Regions from separate parts of the Stenotrophomonas sp. GW821-FHT01H02A genome, predicted to be linked through region 2. Evidence: predicted binding sites of a transcription regulator. Region 2 holds the regulator's gene; each other region holds the start of a gene.
The links. The regulator FliA, encoded in region 2, starts transcription of late flagellar genes. The targets are predictions, from matches to a motif close to TAAAGTTTNNCNNNCNNNGGCCGATAA.
Positions count from the first base shown of each region.

Region 1: the regulator FliA is predicted to act here: its motif matches at 2,341-2,367, upstream of AC07WC_RS10610 (GGDEF domain-containing protein).
Region 3: the regulator FliA is predicted to act here: its motif matches at 1,600-1,626, upstream of AC07WC_RS16985 (methyl-accepting chemotaxis protein).
Region 4: the regulator FliA is predicted to act here: its motif matches at 2,525-2,551, upstream of AC07WC_RS12695 (methyl-accepting chemotaxis protein).

Region 1 is NZ_JBWKWI010000006.1:26,433-30,625, forward strand. It holds gene AC07WC_RS10600 (hypothetical protein) at 1-135, opposite strand, end outside; gene AC07WC_RS10605 (RNA polymerase sigma factor) at 146-676, opposite strand; gene AC07WC_RS10610 (GGDEF domain-containing protein) at 722-2,284, opposite strand; gene AC07WC_RS10615 (Rossmann-fold NAD(P)-binding domain-containing protein) at 2,418-3,056, shown strand; gene AC07WC_RS10620 (tryptophan 2,3-dioxygenase) at 3,128-4,006, shown strand.
Region 2 is NZ_JBWKWI010000003.1:356,777-360,969, reverse strand. It holds gene AC07WC_RS07190 (AAA family ATPase) at 1-696, shown strand, start outside; gene AC07WC_RS07185 (MinD/ParA family ATP-binding protein) at 683-1,570, shown strand; gene AC07WC_RS07180 (RNA polymerase sigma factor FliA) at 1,567-2,313, shown strand; gene cheY (chemotaxis response regulator CheY) at 2,330-2,722, shown strand; gene AC07WC_RS07170 (protein phosphatase CheZ) at 2,722-3,336, shown strand; gene AC07WC_RS07165 (chemotaxis protein CheA) at 3,342-4,193, shown strand, end outside.
Region 3 is NZ_JBWKWI010000014.1:34,584-38,776, forward strand. It holds gene mnmA (tRNA 2-thiouridine(34) synthase MnmA) at 1-889, shown strand, start outside; gene hflD (high frequency lysogenization protein HflD) at 886-1,500, shown strand; gene AC07WC_RS16985 (methyl-accepting chemotaxis protein) at 1,656-2,846, shown strand; gene AC07WC_RS16990 (hypothetical protein) at 2,945-3,271, shown strand; gene AC07WC_RS16995 (hypothetical protein) at 3,271-3,483, shown strand; gene AC07WC_RS17000 (EAL domain-containing protein) at 3,501-4,193, opposite strand, start outside.
Region 4 is NZ_JBWKWI010000007.1:199,692-203,884, forward strand. It holds partial or broken gene AC07WC_RS12685 (response regulator) at 1-178, opposite strand, end outside; tRNA gene AC07WC_RS12690 (tRNA-Leu) at 303-389, shown strand; gene AC07WC_RS12695 (methyl-accepting chemotaxis protein) at 453-2,312, opposite strand; gene AC07WC_RS12700 (PAS domain S-box protein) at 2,596-4,193, opposite strand, start outside.

The sequences.
Region 1 (4,193 bases), on a different contig from region 2:
CAGGCTGAAGAGGCCGAGCTGGCGTTGAACGCTGCGTTGCCGATGGCTGCGCCACGCCTCCAGCGCGAAGGTTTCCTGCGCATCGGTGGGGGTGCCGACGCTGTTCCACAGGTGCTTGAGTTCATCCGGTTGCATGGCGGGGCTCTCAGTCGGTGGGGTTCAGGCGCGTACGCAGCTGCTGGCGCAGGCGGTGCAGGCGGGTGGAGACGTTGGCGACGCTGATGCCCAGCACCTCGGCGATCTGCCGGTGGTCGTGATCGTCCAGGTGCAGCAGCATCAGGGCGCGGTCCAGCGGCGGCAGCGCATGGATGGCGACCTCCAGCTGGTGCAGGGCGTGGCGCTGCTCGGGCGGCGCGCGCTCGTTGGTGGTGACGGCAGGCAGCGCGTCGTCCAGCGGCGCGTGGTGGCGCTGCCGATGCTGCTGGCGGCGCCATTGCGAGATCGCCACGTTGAGCGCCAGCCGGTACAGCCAGGTGGAAAAGCGGGCCCTTGCCGGGTCGAAATCCTCGAACGCCGCCCACGCCTGCACGCTGATCTCCTGGACCAGATCGAGCCGATCCTCGGGGTGGCGGCAATAGCCGCGCGCCACCTTCAGCACGATGCCGCGGTGCTGCTCCAGCAGCGCGGCGAAGTGCGGGCGCAGATCGATGTCGGTACCGGGCCGTGTCATGTCCATACCCGGGTGATTCGCGCCACTGCGCGGAATATCACAGGCGCGGGCTCAGCGCGGCGGCTCGGCCGCCAGGACGCGGTTCTTGCCGACCCGCTTGGCCGCATACAGCGAGGCATCGGCGCGCCGCAGCAGCGCCTCGGCTGGCTCGCCCGGTTGCCACTGCGCCAGCCCGGCACTGAAATGCACCGGCACGCGCTGTTCGTCCAGCGGCAGCGGCCGCTGCGCCAACGAGCGCTGCAACCGCAGCAGGGTGGACATACTGTCCGCCGCCGGCGTTTCCGGCAGCAGCAGGACGAACTCATCGCCACCCAGCCGGGCGATGGCATCGCTGCTGCGCAGGTGCAGCTGGCAGACACCCACCAGGTGGCGAAGGACCGCATCGCCACCGGCATGGCCGTGCAGGGTATTGGTCTGGTGGAAATCGTCCAGATCCAGCAGGGCCAGCGCCAAGGGATGGCCGTGGCGGGCGGCGCGCGACAGTTCGCGTTCCAGCAGCTCGTCCAGACCGCGGCGGTTGAGCGCGCCGGTCAGCGGATCGGTGCGGATCAACCCGGCCACCTCGCGCAGCTCCTGCTCCAGTTCGGCGATGCGCTGTTCGGCCTGTTCCACTTCGCGGCGCGCATTGCCCAGGTGATCGCGCGCCTGCAGGGCCTGATCCTGCACGCGCCCGGTGTCCTGCAGCACGTCCTGCAGCAGCTGGTTGAGGTCGGCGATGCTGCGGGCTTCCTTCAGGGCCAGCGCGTAGCTGCTGATCCGGTCATGGTATTCGCCGGTGCTCACGGCCATGCCGTCCAGGCGTTCGATGAAGCCACCCATGACGTTCTTCATCGCCGCCTTGGATTCGACGATGCCCTGCTTGAGCAGCCCTTGCTTGTAGATCACCTCGCGCAGGTTGGCGCGCGCCTGTTCGACCGAATCGCGGTCCAGCGGGCCGCCGATCAGCGAGCGCACCGCGTGGACCTGGCCGTGCAGCCAGCTGCTGTCATCGAGCAGCTCGCTGATATTGTCCAACAGCAGATCGAACAGACTCAGCAGCAGCTCCTGCTGCTCCTGCCAGCCATCGCTGCGCACGCCGATCTGGTGCGAGAGCTCGCGCAGGCGCTGTTCGATCGGCTGCAGCGGCTGGCCCGGATGCCAGTGGCGCAGTTCACCGGCCAGCTGCACCGGCTCCTCGCGCAGCTCGGGCATGTTCTGCAGCAGGCTGGCCACGGTCACCCCGACGGTATGCCGCAGCAGCTCGCGCAGGCGCAGGCTGTCGGGCTGGCCGTCGGGCGTTTCCTGCTCGATGGTGCGGATGTACTTGTCGATCAGCTGGCGCATCGCGCGGCCGTAGCTGACCCAGTCGGCGCTGCGCTGCGCCGACTGCAGGCGCAGGCCCATGTCGCCCAGTTCGCCGGGCAGGGTGGACATGCCATTGGCGAACGCGGCCAGCAGCGGCTCGGGCGCATCGATGCCGGCGAACAGCCGCTGCAGCATCGCGCTGCTGCCGCCTTTGGGCCCGGGGGCCGGTTCGCCGGCGGCGTCCACCCCGGTGCCCACGCTCTGCCGCCGCGACAGCAGCCGCCCGACGGCGGTGCCGGGGCTGGGGGGAGCGTCGTGCGGGTCCGTCATGCGGCAGATCCTTGCAGGGCACGGCCGGAGGCCGGCGCGGTGGAGAGGTGGGAACAGTATCGGCGCAGCGGGGCCGGCCTTGAACCGGTCATGCATGGCAGGATGGTAAGCACGGCGACGGCAGGAGAATGCGATGAAGGTGATGCTGGTGGGTGCGACCGGACTGGTCGGTGGTCATGTGCTGCGGCAACTGCTGGACGACCCGCGTTGCGATGCGGTGATCGCCCCGACCCGCCGCGCGCTGGATACCACGGATGCGGCGCTGCTCAATCCGGTGGTGGATTTCGCGCAGCTGCCGGCCGAGGCCGATTGGTGGGCGGTGGATGCGGTGATCTGTGCGCTTGGCACCACGATCAAGCAGGCCGGCAGCCAGGAGGCGTTCGCACGGGTCGACCATGATTTTCCGCTGGCCGTGGCGCGGCTCGCACGCGCGCATGGCGCGCATGCCTTCGCGCTGAACTCGGCGATGGGCGCCGACCCGGGCTCGCGGATCTTCTACAACCAGGTCAAAGGCCGGCTGGAGCAGGACCTGCGGGCACTGGACTATCCGTCGCTCACCCTGGTCCGCCCCGGCCTGATCGGGGGTGAGCGTGCCGAACGGCGCACCGGCGAACATCTGGCCAGCGTGGTGCTGGGCGTGCTCGCCCCGGTCCTGCCGCGCGCGTGGCGGATCAATCCGGCCGAGACCATCGCTGCCGCACTGGTCGAGGCGGCGTTGGTGCCGACGCCCGGCGTCAGGATCGTAGGCTCGGCCGATCTGGTGGAGCGCTGAGCCGCTGACGGCCGGCTGCGCGGCAACCCGGTCACTGCGCTACCCTTTCAGCCCCTTTAGTGGTCCCCGCCATGTCCGTCGACAAGAACCAACGCGATCTCGAAGCTGGTATCCACACCGATCTGGAGGGGCGGCTGACCTACGGCGGCTATCTGCGCCTGGACCAGCTGCTGTCGGCGCAGCAGCCGCTGTCCAACCCGCCGCACCATGATGAGATGCTGTTCATCATCCAGCACCAGACCTCCGAATTGTGGCTGAAGCTGCTGGCGCACGAGCTGCGCGCGGCGATCGGGTTCCTGCAGCGCGACGAGGTCTGGCAATGCCGCAAGGTGCTGGCGCGCAGCAAGCAGGTGCTGCGCCAGCTGACCGAGCAGTGGTCGGTGCTGGAAACCCTGACCCCCTCGGAGTACATGGGCTTCCGTGACGTGCTCGGTCCGTCCTCGGGCTTCCAGTCGCTGCAGTACCGCTACATCGAATTCCTGCTGGGCAACAAGAACGCGCAGATGCTGCAGGTGTTCTCGCATGACCCGGCCGGCCAGGCCCAGCTGCAGGAAGTACTGCACGCGCCCAGCCTGTACGAGGAATTCCTGCGCTACCTGGCCCGCTTCGGCCATCCGGTCCCGGCCGGCTACCAGGGCCGCGACTGGCAGCAGCCACACGTGGCCGATGATGCGCTGCACCCGGTGTTCGAGCGGATCTACCAGAACACCGACCGCTTCTGGCGCGAGTACTCGCTGTGCGAAGACCTGGTCGATCTGGAGACGGCGTTCCAGTTGTGGCGCTTCCGTCACATGCGCACCGTGATGCGGGTGATCGGTTTCAAGCGCGGCACCGGCGGCTCCAGCGGGGTCGGCTTCCTGCGCCAGGCGCTGGAGCTGACCTTCTTCCCGGAGCTGTTCCAGGTGCGCACCACGATCCGCAACGACGACCCGATGCCGCCGGACGCGTAATCGGGCAGCGGTCGCAATAAGCCTATTCATATTTGCCCCGTCCATCCGCCGTACGGTGCGGCAGGCCCCGCCGTTGCTGCGCTGCCGGTCCCGGGCCGGCAGTTGCAGATGCAAGTTCAGCGACCGTGCCGCCAGCTGCACACATTGGCGTGTATTTGACGTGAACGTGGTTGGTCTGGGATTCTCC
Region 2 (4,193 bases):
GGCCTGATGCTCGGCCTGCTCTCCAAGAAGCTGCCGATCGCCCCGGTCGACCCGCTCGAAGCCGGCGGCGTGATCGCCCTGGTCGGCCCCACCGGGGCCGGCAAGACCACCACCATCGCCAAGCTGGCGTCGCGTTTCGCCGAGGCGCATGCCGCCCGCGACGTCGCCCTGGTCACCACCGATACCGGCCGCATCGGCGCCCGCGAGCAGCTGTACGGCTTCGGCCGCCAGCTCGGCATCGCGGTCCATGAGGCCAGCAGCGGCAGCGACCTGAACCAGCTGCTGGAGCGCCTGAAGGACTACAAGCTGGTCCTGATCGACACCGCCGGGCTGGGCCCGCGCGACCGCGCCATGGCCGCCCAGCTGCAGTGGCTGCGTGCCGCCGAGCAGATCCGCACCCTGCTGGTGCTGCCGGCCAACACCAGTTTCGGCGACATGGACGAGGTGGTCCGTCGCTTCAGCGCCGCCAACCCGCAGGGCGTGGTGCTGAGCAAGCTGGACGAGACCGGCCGCTTCGGTACCGCCCTGTCGGTGGCGGTCGACCACCGCCTGCCGATCACCTGGGTCACCGATGGCCAGGACGTTCCCGAAGACCTGCACCGTGCCAGTGCGGCCAATCTTGTACTTCGCCTTGAAGATTTGCGCCGCGCGGCCGATATGCCCTGCAACCCGGAGTTGAACCATGCCGTCGCGTGAGTACGCCAAGCTGACCAAGACCTTCCCGTTGTCGGCTACCCGAAGCCAGCCGCTGGGCCCGGTCCGCACCATCGCCGTCACCGGCGGCAAGGGCGGCGTGGGCAAAACGAACGTTTCGGCCAATCTGGCCGTGGCGCTGGCGGACATGGGCAAACGCACGCTGCTGCTGGACGCCGACCTCGGCCTGGCCAACATCGACGTGATCCTCGGCCTGCAGCCGAAGGTGACCCTGGCCGACCTGGTCGCCGGGCGCTGCACGCTGGAAGAAGTGATCATGGAAGGCCCCGGCGGCGTGCTGGTGGTCCCCGCCGCCTCCGGCCGCCGCCACATGGCCGAGCTGCAGCCGGCCGAGCACGTCGGCCTGGTCAACGTGTTCTCCGAGCTCGAGCGCGAGCTGGACATCATGATCGTGGACACCGCCGCCGGCATCACCGATGGCGTGCTGACCTTCTGCCAGGCCGCGCAGGACACCGTGGTGGTGGTCTGCGATGAGCCGGCCTCGATCACCGATGCCTACGCGCTGATCAAGGTGCTCTCGCGCGAGCGCGGCGTGGACCGGATCCAGGTGGTGGCCAACATGGTCCGCGACCCGAACGAAGGCCGCGTGCTGTACGAAAAGCTGACCCGCGTCTGCGAGAAGTTCCTCGCCGATGTCTCGCTGAACTACCTGGGCTGCGTGCCGCAGGATGACTGGCTGCGCCTGTCGGTGCAGCGCCAGCAGCCGGTGGTCAAGGCCTATCCCTCCAGCCCGGCCGCGCTGGCGCTGACCGAGATCGCGCGCCGCACCGCCCGCTGGCAGGCCCCGACCGAGCCGCGTGGCGGGGTCGAGTTCTTCCTGGAACGCATCCTCAAGCAGCGCGGGGTGACGGCATGAAAGGCGCAGCACAATACAAAGAGGTCCAGCGGACCGCCGCGAACGAGTGCATTGCCCAGCACTCGGACCTGGTCCGGCGGATCGCCCACCATCTGGCCGCGCGCCTGCCGGCGAGCGTGGAAGTGGACGATCTGATCCAGGCCGGGATGATGGGCCTGATCGAGGCCTCGCGCAGCTACGACGCCGACCAGGGCGCCTCGTTCGAAACCTACGCCTCGATCCGCATCCGCGGCTCGATGATCGACGAGATCCGCCGCGGCGACTGGGTGCCGCGTTCGGTGCACCGCCGGGCCCGCGATGCCGCCGCGACCATCCGTCGCCTGGAGCAGAGCACCGGCCGCGCCGCCAGCGCCACCGAAGTGGCCGCCGCGATGGACATGCCACTGCCGGACTACCTGCGCCTGATGGAAGACGCCTCGCGCGGCCAGGTGCTGAGCCTGGAATCGCGGATCGAAGACCAGGGCGAGCTGGACACCGTCGCCCAGGGCGGCCCGACCCCGCAGCAGGTCCTGGAGCGCGGCGAATTCGGGCGCGAGCTGGGCAATGCGATCGGCCTGCTGCCCGAACGCGAACAGCTGGTCCTGTCGCTGTACTACGAGCAGGAACTGAACCTGAAAGAGATCGGTGCCGTACTGGGTGTCAGCGAATCGCGCGTGTGCCAGATCCATGGCCAGGCCGTGCTGCGCCTGCGGGGCCGGCTGAAGATCTTCGAGGCGGCAGACGCCGGCCTCGAGAACCATTGAAATCGAGGAAAATGCTTTGAACAAGAACATGCGTATCCTGATCGTCGACGACTTCTCGACCATGCGTCGTATCGTCAAGAACCTGCTGGGCGATCTGGGCTTCACCAATACGGCCGAAGCCGAGGACGGGCATGCCGCGCTGGCGATGTTGCAGAGCCAGCCGTTCGATTTCGTGGTCACCGACTGGAACATGCCAGTCATGACCGGCATCGACCTGCTCAAGGCCGTGCGTGCCGATGCCAAGCTCAAGACCCTGCCGGTGCTGATGGTCACCGCTGAAGCCAAGCGCGAGCAGATCATCGAAGCCGCCCAGGCCGGCGTGAACGGCTACATCATCAAACCGTTCACCGCGCAGACCCTGGAAGAAAAGCTCGGCAAGATCTTCGAACGCCTGGCAGCGAGCGCCTGATGGAAACCCTGAGCGACAAATCCGCGCTGGTGCAGCGCCTGCAGGACGCCCTGGCCGCACTGGAGAGTGGTGACGAGGCCGGTTGGCGCCGGGAAATCGACGCGCTCGCCGCGCTGCGCACGCAGCCGATGATGGCCGGCCTGAACCGCCTGGCCCGCGAGCTCGGCCAGGCCCTGGGCGAACTGCCCAGCCTGCCCAGCGAAGCCGGCGAGCTGGATGATGCCTGCGCGCGCCTGGACCACGTGGTGGCGATGACCGAACAGGCCACCCACCGCACGCTGGACCTGGCCGAGGAATGTCGCTCGCTGACCGAGCAGCTGCGCGCCAACGGGTTGACGCCCGACCAGGACCAGCAGCTGGACCGGATCCGCCACAACCTGACCGAAATCGCGCTGACGCAGAGCTACCAGGACCTCACCGGCCAGATCATCCGCCGCGTGGTCGGGATCGTGCGGCGCGTGCACGAGGGCTTCGGCGCGCTCGGCCTGCCGCCGCAGGACGACGACAGCAAGCGCGACAACAACGGCCTGGCCGGCCCGGCCGTGAATGGCCTGGATCGCCATGCGGTGTCACAGAACGACGCCGACGACCTGCTCTCGGACCTGGGACTGTAACGATCATGAGTGCTGTGCCAGACGATATCGCTGCCGATTTCATCCTCGAGGCCCAGGAAATCCTGGACCGCCTCGGCGAACAGCTGGTGTCGCTGGAGCAGGCGCCCCAGGATGCCGACCAGCTCAACGCCGTGTTCCGTGGTTTCCACACCCTCAAGGGCGGTGCCGGCTTCCTCGGCATCCAGGCGATGGTCGAGCTGTGCCACGCCGCCGAGGAAACCCTCGGCATGGCGCGCTCGGGCCAGGCCACGCTGCAGGCCCACCATTTCGATGCGGCCCAGCAGTCGCTGGACTACCTGCAGTCGATGCTGGATTCGGTCTCGGCCGGGACCGAGCCGGGGTATGCCCCGCCGGAACTGATCGCCCAGTTCGACGTCAACGGTCCGGCCACGCCGACGCCCGCGGCCGCTCCCACGGCCGGCAGCGGTGGCGAACTGATCACCGATGATGAGTTCGAAGCCCTGCTCGACCAGCTGCATGGTGGCGCGGCGCCGGCCGCCGTTGCCGCGCCGAAGCAGGACGACGGCCTGATCGGCGAAGACGAGTTCGAAGCGCTGCTGGACCAGTTGCACGGTGGCGCCGTTCCCGGTGCCAACGCGATAACCAGTACACCCTCGCCCGCTCCTCGCGCCACGGCGGCACCGGCGGCACCGAGCGCGAAGCCGGCCCCGGCCAAACCGGTCGCCGAAGCCGAACACACGGTGCGCGTGGACACCAAGCGCCTGGATGCGATCGTCAACCTGATCGGCGAGCTGGTGCTCTCGCGCAACCGACTCAAGACCCTGCGCGCGCGCCTGCACGATGAAGAGCTCGACCGCGCGGTGTCCACGCTGGACATCGCGACCGCACGGCTGCAG
Region 3 (4,193 bases), on a different contig from region 2:
GGCCGAGTACGCCGCCGGGCGCACGCCCAACCCGGACGTGCTGTGCAACCGCGAAGTGAAGTTCAAGCATTTCCTCGACGCCGCGCGCGAGCTCGGTGCCGAACGCATCGCGACCGGGCATTACGCCCGGATCGCCCAGGTCGGGGGACGCTGGGCGCTGCTGCGCGGCGCCGACCGCAGCAAGGACCAGAGCTACTTCCTGCACCAGCTGGGCCAGGAGCAGCTGGCCGCGACCCTGTTCCCGATCGGCGACCTGCAGAAGAACGACCTGCGCCGGATCGCCCGCGACGCGCGCCTGCCCACCCACGCCAAGAAGGATTCCACCGGGATCTGCTTCATCGGCGAACGCGATTTCCGCGAGTTCCTCGGCCGCTACCTGCCGGCGAAGACCGGCGAGATCCGCGATCCTGATGGCGCCCTGATCGCCGAACATCCCGGCGTGTTCTATTTCACGCTCGGCCAGCGCGAGGGCCTGAACATCGGCGGCGTGCGTGGCCGGCCGGCCGCGCCGTGGTATGTGGTCGGCAAGGATGTCGCCAGCAACGTGCTGTACGTGGACCAGGAGCGCGAGAGCCCGTGGCTGCAGTCCACCCGGCTGCACTCCGAGCCCGCCCACTGGATCGCCGGTGCCCCGCCCGCGCGCCGGTTCGAGTGCACCGCGCAGACCCGCTACCGTCAGCCCGACGAGCCGTGCACCGTCACGGTGCGCGACGATGGCACCCTGGAGGTGCGCTTCGCCCGCGCGCAGCGTGCCGTCACCCCCGGTCAATCGCTGGTGTTGTATGACGATGAGGTCTGCCTCGGCGGCGCCGTCATCGCCGCCACCGATGCGCCACTGGAACAACGCCTTCGCGCCACCCCTTCTCCTTTCGAGGTATCTGCTGCATGAGTTTTTCCGTCGACGACCGCGTTCTTGCTCTGGCCGGCATCGCCCAGGCCCTGCAGCAGGTACGCCGCATCGCCGAAACCGGCCATTCCGAAGCCGCCGTGGTCCGCACCGCGGTGGACAGCGTGTTCCGCATCGATGCGGCCAGCCCGCAGGAGATCTACGGCAGCGCCGGCAACGTTGCCCCGGGGCTGCGCCTGCTGCACAACTACCTGAGCAGCCAGGGCCAGGACGAGCACCTGCCGCGCCTGGCGTTGTCTGTGCTGCAGCTGGAGCGCCGCTTCGTCCGTGAACACGAGATCGTGGCCAAGGTCAGCACCGGTATCGAGCGCGCCCAGGCCCAGGCCGGCGAGCTGGGCGACAGTGCCCACCCGGACGTGCTGGCCGCGCTGGGCGGCCTGTACGCGGACACCATCAGCAACCTCAAGCCGCGGGTGATGGTGCAGGGCAACCCGCACTACCTCGGCCAGGCCGGCGTGGTCGCCGAGATCCGCGCCCTGCTGCTGGCCGCGGTCCGCTCGGCGGTGCTGTGGCGCCAGACCGGCGGGCAGTACTGGGACTTTCTGTTCTCCCGCAAGACCATGCTCGAAGCGGTCGCGCGCCAGCTGCGCTGAGGCGTGGTACCGGGGCCGCCGACGGATCGGCGGTCCCCTGCCGAACCCGATTGGATCGAGGCAGGTGCCTCTCCATGGGATGAAAATCACGCGGACGGCTAAAGCAAACCGGGGTACGGCCGATACAGCATCCGTGCACCTCCCCGAGAACGTCCATGTACTCACGCCTCTTCATCCGCCTGGCCGCCCCCCTGGTCCTGACCCTTCTGCTTCCCTTTGCCATCGGCTTCGAGTGGCCAGCCGCCCTGCGCTGGGCGATCCTGACCACGATGACGCTCAGCTGGCTCGGGTTTGCCTGGTGGAGCGCCCGCGCCCAGACCCAGCGTTCGCCTGAGCAGGCCCGCATCCTGCGCGAGCAGGACCAGCTGCTGACCGAGCTGCGCTCGTTCGTCGGCAACGAAATCGACGGCTCGCGTGGCGAAGTCGAACGTGCCCGCGACCTGATCCGCCACGCCGTCGGTGGCCTGGGCAGCAGCTTCGATGCGATGAACCGCAAATCGCGCCAGCAGAGCCAGGCCCTGGCCCGCATCGTCGACCGCGCCGGTGAAGAAGGCGGTGCCGGCGTCGACGTGGCCCGTTTCGCCCAGCACGCCAGCCAGCGGATGGAGCAGCTGGTGGAGGCGCTGGAGCAGGTCAGCGGCCAGAGCAGCAACACCGTGCAGCACATCGACCAGATGGCGCAGCACCTGGATGGCATCTTCGCGCTGCTGGAGGACGTCAAGTCGATCGCCGACCAGACCAACCTGCTGGCCCTGAACGCGGCCATCGAGGCAGCGCGTGCCGGTGAGGCCGGTCGTGGTTTCGCCGTGGTCGCCGACGAGGTCCGCAACCTGTCCGAGCGCTCGACCACCTTCAACGAGCAGATCCGCAAGCTGGCGCACAGCTCCAAGGACGCCATCGCCAAGGTCCGCGAGACGGTCTCGCACATGGCCTCGCGCGATATGGACCGTTCCCGCGAAGCGCGCCACGAAGCGGCGCAGATGCTGGACAACGTGGCCCAGATCAACGCCTCGCTGGGTGATGGCATGCGCGAGATCTCCGAGTGCGGTCGTGCCATCGACAGCAGCGTCGCCGAAGCCGTGCGTGCCCTGCAGTTCGAAGACATCGCCACCCAGGCCCTGGGCGGCGTGCACACCCACCTGGACCGCCTGACCGCGATCAACCGCGAAGCGGTCGCGCTGCAGGAACTGCTGCACCGCAGTGGCGGCGTGTTCGACGAAGAGGTGGTGACCGCCCTGCAGCGCACCGGCACCCGCCTGCGCGACATGCGCACCGAGTGGGAGCGCCCGCCGCACAAGGCGGTCGCCCAGCAGAGCATGGCCGCAGGCGCGGTCGAACTGTTCTGATCCAGATGTCGCGTGCCGGTAACGGCACCCACAACGGCCCCGGCGTTCCCGGGGCCGTTGTGCTTGCACTACCCGTCCTGGCTGCAGATGATCGACCCATGCTGTTGACGAACGCCCCCAACGCCACCTCTCCCTCCTCCGCGCCCTTGCCCGATACCGCGGCTGCGCCAGAGGAGCGCATGGACCCGGCTGCGCCCAGCCGCACCACCGGGCCGATGCGCGGACGCGCGTTGCTGGCCCAGCTGGAGCAGCTGGCGCAGTGGGAGCTGGCGCGGCTGGCGGCAGGGGATGGGCTCTCGTTGTACGCCACGGCCGACCCGGCACTGCTCGGAATGGCGTGGGACCTGGGGATGAGTGGCGATGCCTTGCTGGACGCGCTCGCGGAGCCCATCGACCCCAGGATGCCGCCACCCCATCCAGGCTGATGCGCCTGGGCTGCGTGCAGATCGATACGCGGCAGCGGGGGATCGCGCAACACCTGTCAGCACATATGTCACTGGGTGAAACGCGCTACGTCTTCGGCGCCAGGCACCGGCTGGGACCTGGGCCCGATGATGGCTGGACCGACATCTACCGCATGGCCGTCCAGACCTGCGAAGGCGAGACGGTCGCGGAGATCCCCCACCTGCCGGGCTGACACCCTCACCTGCGCAATCAGACCGCGTGGATCGGTGCGGCCACGGCCTCGCATGGCTCGATCCGGGCGGCGTCGGCCCTCAACCACTGCGCCAGGTCACGCGGCGCGAGCGGGCGCGAGTACAGGTAGCCCTGGATCTCATCGCAGCCCTGGCGGCGCAGCATGGCTTCTTCCTGCTCGGTTTCCACGCCTTCGGCCACGACCTTCATGCCCAGCGCATGGCCCAGGTGCACGATCGCCTGGGTGACTTCCGCGGTCCCGGCGTCGTGCAGCATGCCTTGGACGAAGCTGCGGTCGATCTTGAGGCGGCCGACCGGGAAGCGGTTGAGGTAGTGCAGGTTCGAGAAGCCGGTGCCGAAGTCATCCACGGCCAGCGGCACGCCGTGACGCTCCAGCACATCGAAGCAGTGGCGCAGCACATCGGTGTCGCGGATCAGCGCGGACTCGGTCAGTTCCAGCTCCAGGCGCTGCGGTGGCCAGCCATGGGCGTGGCAGATGTCGATCACGCGCTCGGCGAAGCCGCGGTCACGCAGCTGCACGGCCGAGACGTTCACCGCCACGCGGTCGAACTGCAGGCCGGCGGCATCCCAGGCGGCCGCCTGGCGGCAGGCTTCGGCCAGCACCCAGTCGCCGATACGCACTATCTCACCGCATTTCTCGGCGATCGGGATGAACTCGGCCGGGCTGCAGTAGCCGATGCCGGGGCGATG
Region 4 (4,193 bases), on a different contig from region 2:
GGTAGTCCAGCAGCACCACCTGTGGCTGGGTCTCGGCCAGCAGGCGCAGCGCCTCCGCTACCGAGGCCGCCAACCCGACCACCACGGCGCCGGACTGCACCAGCTGCATCTGCAGCAGGGCCGCGCTCATTTCGTCGTTCTCGACCACCAGCACCCGAAGATCCTGCAGCGCGCTCATGACGACTCCCTGTATGGTTCAGCGCCATGAGTATAGCGTCCTCGGTAGGTGAAACCCTGACAGGAACTTAAGCATTCAGGTCTGCACAAACCTCTACATCTTGTATACACTACGCGGCCAGCCAGCCGAAGTGGCGGAATCGGTAGACGCAGCGGACTCAAAATCCGCCGCCCTTAAAAGCGTGTGGGTTCGAGTCCCACCTTCGGCACCATGGAAAACCAGAACGCCCCGGATCGACGGATCCGGGGCGTTTTTCGTTATGGCGGACGGCAGCTCAGACCAGTCGAAGTGTCGGGTGGGCGCCGTTGGCCGCCGGCGTCGCGGTGGATCGCACGCCTGCCGCCCCCGCCACCCGGAACGCCGCCACGGTCTGCAGCAGCCGGGAGGACTGCTCTTCCATGCTGCGCGCAGCGGCGGATGCCTCTTCGACCAGCGCCGCATTCTGCTGGGTGCTCTCGTCGATGTGTTCGACCACCTGGTTGATCTGCTCGATGCCCTCGCTCTGCTGCTGGGCCGCCGCACTGATGTCGGCCATGAGATCGCTCACCCGCTTCACGCTGACCACGATCTCGTCCATGGTGCGGCCCGCGCTTTCAACCTGGCGCGCGCCTGCGCCGACCTTCTCGACCGAATCGCCGATCAGCTGCTTGATCTCCTTGGCGGCCTCGGCCGAACGCTGCGACAGCGAGCGGATTTCCGAAGCGACCACCGCAAAACCGCGGCCGTGCTCACCGGCGCGTGCCGCCTCGACCGCGGCGTTGAGGGCCAGGATGTTGGTCTGGAACGCGATGCCGTCGATCACCCCGATGATGTCGACGATGCGCCGTGAGGAATCATTGATCAGCGACATGGTCGAGACCACCTCGTGCACCACCTGGCCGCCCTGCGCCGCCACCTCGACCGCGCCACCGGCCAGCTGATTGGCCTGGCGGGCGTTGTCCGCGGTGCGCCGCACGGTGGCGGTCAGCCCCTTCATCGACACGGCGGTTTCCTCCAGCGAGGCCGCCTGTTGCTCGGTGCGCACGGACAGGTCGCTGTTGCCTTCGGCGATCTCGCTGGCGCCCACCGCGATGGTGTCCGCGGCCAGCTTGATCTGGGCGATGATGCCGGCCATCGTCTCGACCAGCGCGTTGATGCCCTCGCACAGTTCGGCGATCGGGCCGGTCTTGTCCTGGGTCGCGATATGGCCGGTCAGATCACCGGCCTGCGCTGCGGCCACCACTTCGCGCGTCTGCGCCACGGCCTGCTGCAGGGCCAGCGTGTCACGCACCTGCGCGGTGATGTCGGTGGCGTACTTGACCACCTTGAACGGGCGTCCGTTCATGTCGTAGATCGGGTTGTACGAGGCCTGGATCCAGACCTCGCGCCCGCCTTTGCCCAGCCGCCGATACTGGCCCGCGTCGTACTCGCCGCGGCCGAGCTTGGCCCAGAACGCGCGGTACTCGGCACTCTGGCGCTGCTCCGGTGCGGCGAACATCGAATGATGCTGCCCGCGCACCTCCTCCAGCGTATAGCCCAGCGCGGCGAGGAAATTGTCGTTGGCGGCCAGGATGCGGCCCTCCAGGTCGAACTCGATCACCGCCTGTGATTTGTTGATCGCGGCCAGCTGGCCGGCAAAGTCGGCGGCCTGGAATTTCTGCGCGGTGATGTCGGTCGCGAACTTGACCACCTTGTACGGCCGCCCGTCGCTGTCGAACACCGGGTTGTAGGACGCCTGGATCCAGATCTCGCGGCCACCCTTGCCGATCCGGCGGTACTGCCCGGCATCGAACTCGCCGCGGCCCAGATTGGCCCAGAAGTCCCGGTACTCCCGGCTCTGCGCATACTCGGCATCAACGAACATGGCATGGTGCTTCCCCTGGATTTCCTCCAGCGTGTAGCCCAGCGTCTGCAGGAAATTGTCGTTGGCGTGGACGATGGTGCCATCGAGATGGAACTCGATCACGGCCTGGACCCGGTGCAGGGCCTTGACCTGGTCTTCCAGCTCGGCCTGCCGCCGTAATGCGGCCGATGTCGCGGTGCCATGGGCGGCGCGACGGGAAACGAACAACGCGGTGATCGAGCGCCACAACGACCCGGCGTCGGCGTCGCTGCCACGACCTGCCACATGCGCGTGCAAGCCTGAAGTAATCATCTGTAGACCTCGGTGTCCGGTTAGCGAATAGGTCAGCGCCGGGCGGTGGCCCGGTGGCGGTATTCCGTTGGCTGGGACTCACGAAGATCGTCAGTGGGGATGACGGTGCTTCGATGTGCTTCAAACGCCGGTTGGGCCGGCGAACATGAACCATTGAAAAAGGTGTAAGGCCAGATATCCACGTGAGCAGACAGGCAGCAATTGCGAGTCATATAACGGCGCGCAATCTGAAAGCTTTAGGGCGATCGGCGGGTGCGTCCCCGACCGCACGGGCACGCCCGTCTCAGTCGCTGCTTTCACTGGCATCGAGGGCATCCAGGGGGTCGATCGCGCCCAGGGCCTGCGCCTCGACCTGCACGTTGTCACGTCCCATCGCCTTGGCCCGGTAACACTGGGCGTCCGCGGCGGCCACGGCATCATCCACGCTCATGCCCCCGAACAGCGGGGCAACCCCGATACTGGCCCCGACGCTCAACCGCCGCTGGCCCCAGGGGATGGACAACCCCCGCATGGCCTCGAGCAGGTCACTGGCGATGCGCCGGGCACGCTTGAGCGAACATCCGGCCAGGATCACCGCGAACTCGTCGCCCCCCAGCCGCGCCACGATGTCCGAATCGCGCACGCCATGGCGCAGTACGCTGGCCACCGCCCACAGCACGGCATCGCCGGCCAGGTGGCCGTGGGTGTCGTTGACCGGCTTGAAGTGGTCCAGGTCGATGTACATCAACGAGGCCGACTGGCCAGTCCGCGCGACCCGGGTGATGGCCTGCTGCAGGTGCGCCTCGAAACCGCGCCGGTTGCTCAGCTCGGTCAGTGGATCGATCTCGGCCAGGTGCCGGGCTTCGCGCTGCCGGGCACGTTGCTGGGTGACGTCACGGATCACCCAGACCGCGCCGCTGATCCGGCCGTCTTCATCGCGCAACCAGGCACGGGTGAGGTCGACCGGCAGCAGGTGGGCGCCGACCGACAGCAGCAGGTCCGAATGCAGGTCGACGGCATTGCTGTCCGGGTCGAGCAGCACGGCCACATCCAGCAGTGAGCGCGGCGCGTACTCGGTGGTCAGTTCCATCACCTCCTGCAGCTGGCTGCCGGCCAGCGCCTCGGCGCCCTCCCCGGCCAGCGCGCGGGTGGCCGCCGCGTTGGCGTACTGGATGCCACCGCACAGGTCCAGGGTCAGCACCATATCGGCCACCGCATCCAGCGTGACGCGGGTGCGCTGTTCGGATTCGCGCAGCTGCTGGCCGCTGAGCCGCTGGGCGGTCACGTCCTGGATCTGCGAGACGAAATGCAGCGGCTCGCCGTTCTCGGTGCGCACCAGCGACACCGACAGCCGGCCCCAGACCAGGTTGCCTGCCTTGCCCAGGTAGCGCTTTTCCATGTGATAGTGCTCGCGGCGTCCGGCCAGCAGGTCGCCGAGCAGGGCGAGATCGGCATGCAGGTCATCCGGATGCGTCAGCGTCTGGAAATCGATCTGCAGCAGTTCGGCACGGGTGTAGCCGAGAATGCCGCACAGCGAATCGTTGACGTCCAGCCAGCGCCCTTCCAGCGACACCAGGGCCATGCCCAGCGCCGCCGAGGAAAACGCCCCGGCGAACTTCTCCGCCGCGACGAAGGCCTGCTCACGCACCTGCAGCAGCGGGGTGAGGTCGACCGCCATGCCGACGTAGCCGATCCGGTTGCCGTCGGCACAGTCCAGCGGGCTGATCGACAACCGCACCTGGCGACGCTCGCCGTCCTTGCGCAGGAAGGTCCACTGGTGCGACCACGTGCCGAGAGCGGCGCGCGCGGTCAGTGCTTCGAAAATGGTCGGCATGCGTCCGTCCGCGTCCACCTGGGGCTGCAGGTAGGCGCGCATCTCCTCCGGGTCATGGAACAACCCGG